DNA from 2 places in the Acidovorax sp. FW305-C-20-28 genome. Region 1 is predicted to be linked to the other one. Evidence: predicted binding sites of a transcription regulator. Region 1 holds the regulator's gene; the other holds the start of a gene.
The links. Region 1 encodes sigma-54, which starts transcription at its own class of promoters, with help from an activator protein. Its sites were predicted from a motif close to TGGCANGNAANCTGCTTT; they were not measured.
Positions count from the first base shown of each region.

Region 1 (4,235 bases):
TCCTCCTCGCGGCCCTGGCTGTCGTCCAGACCGCGGCCCATGCCGAAAAGGCCGACCGCAACAAGCCCATGAACATCGAGGCCGACGCACTGCGCCACGATGAGCTCAAGCAGACCAGCGTGTTCACTGGCCGGGTGGTCATGACCAAGGGCACCATCGTGTTGCGCGGTGCGCGGCTCGACGTGCGCCAGGACGCGGACGGCTACCAGTTCGGCGTGGTCACCGCCGAGCCGGGCAAGCGCGCCTTCTTCCGCCAGAAGCGCGACACCCTGCCAGGCGCGCCCGACGAGTTCATCGAAGGCGAGAGCGAGGTCATCGAATACGACGGCCGCGCCGACAATGTGAAGTTCATCACCCGTGCGGAACTGCGGCGCTTCCGCGAATCCACGCTGACCGATGAGATCACCGGCCAGGTCATCGTCTACAACAACCTGACCGACGTGTTCACCGTGGATGCCAAGCCACGCAGCAGCACCAATGCCGCGGGCGACGCGCCCGCACCCGGTGGCCGCGTGCGCGCCATCCTGTCGCCCAAGGAAACCCCGGCCGGTGCCGCGGCACCGGCCGCACCGGCCTCCGGCACCACCCTGCGCCCCAGCAGCACCCTCGGCGGCGCCAAGTGAGCGAGGCTGCCGTGAACACCGTCGCCGCGTCCCCGGCGGAAAGCCGGCTGGAGGTGCACCACCTCGAAAAATCCTATGGCAGCCGCAAGGTCGTCAAGGACGTTTCGCTGGTCGTGCAAAAGGGCGAGGTCGTCGGGCTGCTCGGCCCCAACGGCGCGGGCAAGACCACCTCGTTCTACATGATCGTGGGCCTGGTGCGCAGCGATGCCGGCGATATCCGCATCGACGGCCATTCGGTGGCCCACATGCCCATCCACCGGCGCTCGCGCCTGGGCCTGTCCTACCTGCCGCAGGAAGCCTCGATCTTTCGCAAGCTCACGGTCGAGGAAAACGTGCGCGCCGTGCTCGAGCTGCAGCGCGGCGAGGACGGCCAGCCCCTGGCGCGTGCCGTGATCGAGGAGCGCCTCACGGCCCTGCTGACCGAGCTGCGCGTGGAGCACCTGCGTGCCTCGCCCGCACTGGCCCTGTCGGGCGGCGAGCGCCGCCGCGTGGAGATCGCCCGTGCGCTGGCCACGCAGCCGCGCTTCATCCTGCTGGACGAGCCGTTTGCCGGCATCGACCCCATCGCGGTGATCGAGATCCAGCGCATCATCGGCTTCCTGAAGGCACGCGGCATCGGCGTGCTCATCACCGACCACAACGTGCGTGAGACGCTGGGCATCTGCGACCACGCCTTCATCATCAGCGACGGCCACGTGCTGGCCCAGGGAACCCCGTCCGAGATCGTCGACAACGCCGAAGTGCGCCGGGTCTACCTGGGTGAACACTTCCGCATGTAGCCCCACGATGGAACGGACGCCCTTTGCCCACCCGCCTTCGCTGCAGTCCCGGAAGGACGCGCGATGAAGCCCGGCCTGTCGCTGCGCGTATCGCAGCACCTGGCGCTCACGCCGCAGCTGCAGCAATCGATCCGGCTGCTGCAGCTGTCCACGCTGGAGCTGGGCCAGGAGGTCGAGCAGATGCTCGACGAAAATCCGTTCCTCGAACGCAATGCCGACGAGGCGCCGCGCGAGGAGTTCGGCGTGGACACGGCCGATGCGCCGGCCCAGCCCGATGAGTACAGCTCCGACGATGCGGTCTACTCCAACGCCCCGGGCAGCAGCACGCCGAGCGAGTCCGTGGCCGACACGCCCCAGGGCGATGGGGAACTGGGCAGCAGCGCCAGCGACGAGCCCGACTGGAGCGGGGATGGCACAGTGGATGTGTCCCCCAACGATGCCGAGTGGGGCGGCGATGCGCCGGCCCGCAACCGCAACGATGGCGAAGGCGACGAGGCCGATGCCACCGAGCTGGCCCGCTCGCACGAATCGCTGACCGCCTTTCTGCACCGCCAGGCCCTGTCGCTGCGCCTGTCCGAGGTGGACAGCGCCGCACTGCGCTTCCTGATCGAATCGCTCAACGACGATGGCTACCTCGAAGAGCCCCTGGAAGAGCTGGCCATCGCCCTGGCCGGCCCCGACGATCTGGAGCAGATCGAGGAACTGGTGCACCGCTTCACCGTGGCCCTGCGCCTGCTGCAGAGCTTGGAGCCCGTGGGCGTGGGCGCCCGCAACCTGGGCGAATGCCTCACGCTGCAGCTCTCGGCCCTGGCGGCCGACGAGGACAGCGATGCCGACCCCGACACCGTGCAGACCGCGCTGCGCGTGTGCCAGCAGCCGCTGGAGATGCTGGCACGCCGCGACATCCGCCGCCTGACCCAGCTGTGCGGCGACGGCGAGGAGCGCACACGCGCCGCCATGGCCCTGATCGCCCGGCTGGAGCCGCGCCCGGGCCGCAAGTTCGTCGATGTGGAGCGCAACATCATCGTGCCCGACGTCATCGTGCGCAAGGCCGGGCGCGCCAACGGCCGCGACGGCCAGCACAATTTCATCGTGGCGCTGAACCCCGACGTGATGCCGCGCCTGCGCGTGCACGACATCTACGCCGGCGCCCTGCGCGGCCACAAGGGCGGCGAGGGCCACCAGGCCATGCAGCAGCGGCTGCAGGAGGCGCGCTGGTTCATCAAGAACATCCAGCAGCGCTTTGACACCATCCTGCGCGTCTCGCGCGCCATCGTGGAGCGGCAAAAGAGCTTCTTCACCCATGGCGAGCTGGCCATGCGCCCGCTGGTGCTGCGCGACATTGCCGACGAGCTGGGCCTGCACGAGTCCACCATCAGCCGGGTGACCACGGCCAAGTACATGGCCACGCCCATCGGCACCTACGAGCTCAAGTACTTCTTCGGCTCGGGCCTGGGTACGGAGACGGGCGGCAATGCATCGAGCACGGCCGTGCGTGCGCTCATCAAGCAGTTCGTCGCGGCCGAAAGCCCGGCCAAGCCGCTGTCGGACAGCCAGATCGCCGAGATGCTCAAGGAGCAGGGTATCGAATGCGCACGCCGCACCGTGGCCAAGTACCGCGAAGCGCTCAAGATCGCACCCGCCAACCTGCGCAAAGCGCTCTGATCAGGGCAGGTTGCGGAAGGCGCGGCTGGAGATGCTGACGGCATTGCCGTCCGGGTCCTTGGCATTGGCGAAGGCATAGCCCTTGGCCTGGTGCGTGGGTCCGAACTCCAGCCCCTGCGCCAGCGCCTGGGCCTTGAAGGCCTCCACTTCCGGCACATGGAAGCACAGCTTGACCCCTGCCTGCCCGAGCTTCACGCTTTTGGCCGCCTGGTGGATGAGGATGCCAGCCCCGCCACCGGGGGCGTGCAGCTCGATCAAGCCCTCCACCACCACCTCGCCCGTGGTCTCGAACCCGAAGTGCGCGCGGTAGAAGGCGGCGCTGCGCTGCATGTCGCGTGCATAGACCATCACGGTGCCGAGGACGGCAGGCAGAGCCATGGTCAGGGCGCCTTCGTCGCCGGCGCACGCCGCAGCGAGCGCAGCAATTCCAGAGCCTGGGCCGTGGGCTCCTGCGGTGCGCCGTTGACCAGCACCGTGAAGGTCACGCGCAGCTCGTTCATGCCCAGCACCCCCTGGGTCAGGTGCTTGTAGCCATCGGGTTCGGGCGCGCGGTCGGTGGCCGAGAAGTAGTAGCCCGTCTTGCCCGGGGCGCCCAGGTCCTGGAGGGGCAGATCGCTTTCGACGGCCTTGGGTTTGGCCCGGGCAGCGCCCGCCTGCACCAGGGCCCGCAACTCCTCGGCCGTGGGAGCCTTGGGCGCACTGCCCACGGGCCAGATGGGCGTGATGAGCATCTGCAGCACCTTGGCGTCCGGGCCGCTGATGGCCACCGAGGGCGGCAACTCCGCATGCGGGCGGCGCACCTGGGCGCGCCAGGGTGCCGGCAGGTCCATCACCAGGTCGTCGCGGCCGGGCAGGGGCACGCGCAGTTCTTCGGCAAGCACGGGCAGGCACAGCGCAAAGGCCATGGAAACAAGGGTGGTACGGAACATGGGGTGTGTTTATTGGCGTTTGGCAAAGACGGCGTCGTAGGACTGGGTGCTGAAACCGTTCACCCGCTGGCCATTGGTGAGCAGCACCGGCACGCCGCGCGCACCGATCTGCGCGAAGGCGGCCTTGCCGGTCGGGGTGTCCACATCGAATTCGCGGTAGGCGATGCCCTTGCCGCCCAGGTAGGCCTTGGCCGCCTTGCAGTAGCCGCACCAGGTGGCCATGTAGAGAGTGACCTCGC
Region 1 is NZ_JBYSYM010000004.1:31,468-35,702, forward strand. It holds gene lptA (lipopolysaccharide transport periplasmic protein LptA) at 1-623, shown strand, start outside; gene lptB (LPS export ABC transporter ATP-binding protein) at 635-1,402, shown strand; gene AC3WOH_RS06615 (RNA polymerase factor sigma-54) at 1,466-3,067, shown strand; gene AC3WOH_RS06620 (VOC family protein) at 3,068-3,445, opposite strand; gene AC3WOH_RS06625 (hypothetical protein) at 3,448-3,996, opposite strand; gene AC3WOH_RS06630 (glutaredoxin domain-containing protein) at 4,006-4,235, opposite strand, start outside.

Region 2 (4,235 bases), on a different contig from region 1:
CGATGGCCGTGCTCGACCCGCAACTGCGCGTGCGCGGCATCGCCGGGCTGCGCGTGGTGGATGCGGGCGCCATGCCCACCATCACCAGCGGCAACACCAACTCACCCACGCTGATGCTGGCCGAGAAGGCGGCCGAATGGATCCTGGCGGCGCAGAGAGCGTGAGCCGTCAGCGTATGCCGCCCACGTAGCGGGGTACCTCGACGACCGGAGCAGGCACCAGGCGCTGGCGCATCGCCTGGCTGGCGGCATCCAGCAAGGGGCGGCGCTGCGGGGCGGGCGCTGGCTCGTGCACGGCGCGGTCGAGCCGGTCGGCCCATTCCGCCAGCTCGGGCACTCCGTCCTCCAGCGCATGCTGGCGTGCGAAGCGCACGACCTCCATCGCGTATTCGGCGTTGACCGCCATCCACTCGGTGTCGGTCACACGGCCGGTCTTGCGGCGCAGCAGCACGTGCAGGTGCGCTGCGATGGCGAGTTTGTCGCTGTCCTGCATGGTGGCTTGCTCCTCATTGGCCAAGTCGTTCCCGGTGCTGTGCAATATCCAGGCCCGTCTGCTCGCTCTGCTCGTCCACGCGCAGGCCGAGCACCAGGTTGGTGATCCACAGCAGCAGCGCCGTGCCCACCAGGCTGAACAGCATCACGGCGCCCACGCCGATGGCCTGGGTCCACAGACTGCCCGCCACGCCGCCCACACTGCGGCTGGCCAGCACGCCCGTGAGCAGCGAGCCCACGATGCCGCCGATGCCGTGCACACCGAAGACATCGAGCGAGTCATCGGCGCGCAGCAGGCGCTTGAGCCCCGTCGCCCCCCAGTAGCAGGCCAGGCCCGCCACCAGGCCGATGACCACGGCCGAGCGCAGGGTGACGAAGCCGGCGGCCGGCGTGATGGCCACCAGCCCGGCCACCAGGCCCGAGCACAGACCCAGCAGGGACGGGCGTCCGCGCATGACGGCCTCGCCCAGCATCCAGGACAGCGCCCCCGCCGCAGCCGCCACATGGGTGACCGCCATGGCCAGGCCCGCCCGGCCATCGGCCGCTACGGCCGAGCCCGCGTTGAAGCCGAACCAGCCCACCCAGAGCATGCCCGCACCCACCATGGTCAGCGCCAGGCTGTAGGGCTCGAAGGGCTCGCGCCCATAGCCGCTGCGCCGCCCGAGGAACCAGGCGCACACCAGGCCGGCCACGCCCGCGTTCACGTGCACCACCGAGCCCCCGGCAAAGTCGAGCGCGCCCATCTGCGCCAGCCAGCCGCCCGGCTCCCAGACCCAGTGCGCAATGGGGGCATAGATGAACACGGTCCACAGGCTGACGAACAGCAGCATCGCGGAAAAGCGCATGCGCTCGACAAATGCGCCCACCAGCAGCGCCGCCGTGATGATGGCGAAGGTCAGCTGGAACATGGCATAGACCGATTCGGGGATGGCCGGCGCCACATGGCTCACCGCGAGCTTGCCGGCCGCCAGCTGGAAGTCCAGCCCCGTGAAGCCCATGCGCTCGGTGCCGCCCAGCCAGGCACTGCCCGGCGTGAAGGCCCAGGAGTAGCCGACCGCAAACCACAGCAGGCTGACCAGGGCCGCAATGGCCACCACGCTGGCCATGGTGTTGAGCACGTTCTTTCGGCGCACCATGCCGGCATAGAACAGGGCGATGCCCGGCAGCGTCATGAGCAGCACCAGCGCCGTCGAGGTCATCATCCAGGCGGTATCGGCGGCACTGATGCTTTCCTTGGCCACCAGGCCGGGGCGCACCAGGGGAGCGGGGGCAGCGGCAGCGGCCGATGCGGCGGTTTCGGGAGCGGGGGCCTGCGCCCAGGCTGTTGCGCTACACAGCCCGAGGCACAAGGCCACGACCGCGACGAACCCATGGATGACTGCCCGCATCTGGAAGCTCCCTTTTCGCAATTTGTTACAGCGCACAACGCACAAGGCATGCCAAGCAAAAAACCGCATTTGGGGCAGGCAGGGCCGGTCTCTGGCCGGTTTGCTCCCCCAAATGGGGGCGGGAAACCCCCAATGCACCAAGCGGGTGCCGCCGTTACAGTACCGTCACTCGAAAGCGCGCCCCGGTGTGCTGGACGAGGGGCCGAGGAGACATCCCTACAAGCACAACCGAACAAAGCACCCAGCGAGGTGCACCCCCTTTCCAGGCGCTGGCGATCCCAGCGCCTTTTTTATGCCCGCAGCGCAAGCCGTGCCGCTAGCAAAAGAGTAGCTGGCGAGGTGCGACAATCAAGGGATGGAATGGATTTTCATCACCCTCGCGTCGCTGCTCGCCGGTTTTGTCGATGCCATCGTGGGCGGGGGCGGTCTGGTCATGGTGCCGGCCCTGTTCGCAGCATTTCCCAGCGCCGCGCCCGCCACGCTGCTGGGCACCAACAAGGCGGCTGGCGTCTGGGGCACGGCCATGGCCACCTGGCAATACAGCCGCCGCGTGCAGATGCGCTGGAGCGCCCTGCTGCCCGCTGCGGCGGCCGGCTTTGCCGGCTCGTTCGTCGGGGCCTGGGCCGTCACCGTGGTATCGCCCGACTTCCTGCGCCGGTTGCTGCCACTGGTACTGCTGGCCGTGCTGGCCTATACGTTGGCCAAGAAAGACATGGGCCGGCACCATGCCCCCCGCTTCCACGGCAGCGCCGAAACCGTGGCCGCCTGCCTGGTCGGCCTGGCCATCGGCTTCTATGACGGCTTCTTCGGCCCGGGCACGGGCAGTTTCTTCGTCTTCCTGTTCGTGCGCTGGCTGGGCTACGACTTTCTCAACGCCTCGGCCTCGGCCAAGCTGCTCAACACGGCCACCAACGTGGCGGCCATCGCCCTGTTCGCGGCCAAGGGCCATGTCTGGTGGCACTTTGCGGTCACGCTGGCGGTGGCCAATGTGGTGGGCAGCCTGATCGGCACGCACATGGCGCTCAAGCATGGTGCGGGCTTCGTGCGGGGCATCTTCATCGTGGTGGTCGGGGCCCTGATCCTCAAGACCGGTTACGACGCTTTCCTGCGCTGAAGCGACTGAAAAGAAGCACGCACGCGCGTGTACCAGCGCGGCAGCGGGTTGGGGAGCCGCCTCTAAAACCTGTTGTGAATTGGCACACAACCGGCTTCGCGCGCCATTTCGCGGTGGCGCCGGGAAAATTGCCTTCCCTATAATCGTGAACATTTCGTGACGCCAGACCTCGCAATCCGCGATGGCAGGCGCCGCATTCCCCCTCGTCTCCGGCCTGCTTACCCGCATGCCGGATTTTTTGTACCTGAAATACCCCGTACAGGATCCATCCCATGCAATTGTTCAAGGCTGTAGCCACCGCCCTCGCGCTCTGCGCCGCCTTCTCCGCCCAGGCCCGGACCCTGGACGAGGTGAAGAAGGACGGCAAGATCCTCATCGCGACCGAAGGACAGTTCGCACCCTTCAACTTCTTCAACGGCACCACGCTGACCGGCTTCGAAGTCGAGACGGCCGAACTCGTGGCCAAGAAGATGGGCCTCACGATCCAGTGGAAGACCCTGGGCTTCGACGCCCTGCTGACCGGCCTGCGCCAGGACCGCTGGGATCTGGTGATCGCCTCGCACGGCATCACCGAAGAGCGCGCCAAGGCCGTGACCTTCACCGAGCCCCACTACTGCTCGGGCGGCATGATCATCGCGATGGACCCGGCCATCAAGAGCGCCAAGGACCTGGCCGGCAAGGTGGTGGCCGTGCAGACCGGCACCAGCTACCTGGAGAACGTGCAGAAGGTCTCGTCGATCAAGGAGATGAAGAACTTCCCCACCGACGTGGATGCCCGCAGCGCCCTGAACTCGCGCCGCGTGGACGTCTGGGTGACCGACCGCTTCGTGGCCAAGGCCGTGGCCGAGAAGAACCCCGGCGCCGGCTTCAAGCTCGGCGACATGCTGTTCATCGAGCGCATCGCCGCCGCCGTGGCCAAGGGCAACAGCTCGCTGGCCGCCGGCTGGAACAAGGCACTGGCCGAAGTGATGGCCGACGGCAGCTACGCCGCCCTGTCCAAGAAGTACTTCAACGAAGACGTCCGCTGCACGAACTGACCCCAGGTCCTGAACGGGGTTTCCCATGCTCACTGCCCTTTGGCCCGAGCGCTGGTCTCGCCAGCAGCGCAGCAACGCCACGCTCGTCTCGGCCGTCGTCCTGATGGTCCTGGCGCTGGCGCTGCTGGGCAAATTGCTCTCCTTCCTGCCCGATCCCATCGGGCCCAACGCCCAGGCCTTCTCTGACGGCGCACGCACCACGCTG
Region 2 is NZ_JBYSYM010000016.1:34,574-38,808, forward strand. It holds gene AC3WOH_RS18670 (GMC family oxidoreductase) at 1-164, shown strand, start outside; gene AC3WOH_RS18675 (hypothetical protein) at 169-492, opposite strand; gene AC3WOH_RS18680 (ammonium transporter) at 506-1,879, opposite strand; gene AC3WOH_RS18685 (sulfite exporter TauE/SafE family protein) at 2,235-2,993, shown strand; gene AC3WOH_RS18690 (ABC transporter substrate-binding protein) at 3,266-4,030, shown strand; gene AC3WOH_RS18695 (amino acid ABC transporter permease) at 4,056-4,235, shown strand, end outside.
Region 2: a site for sigma-54 is predicted at 1,916-1,933, ahead of AC3WOH_RS18680 (ammonium transporter). Genes of this name have one in related genera too.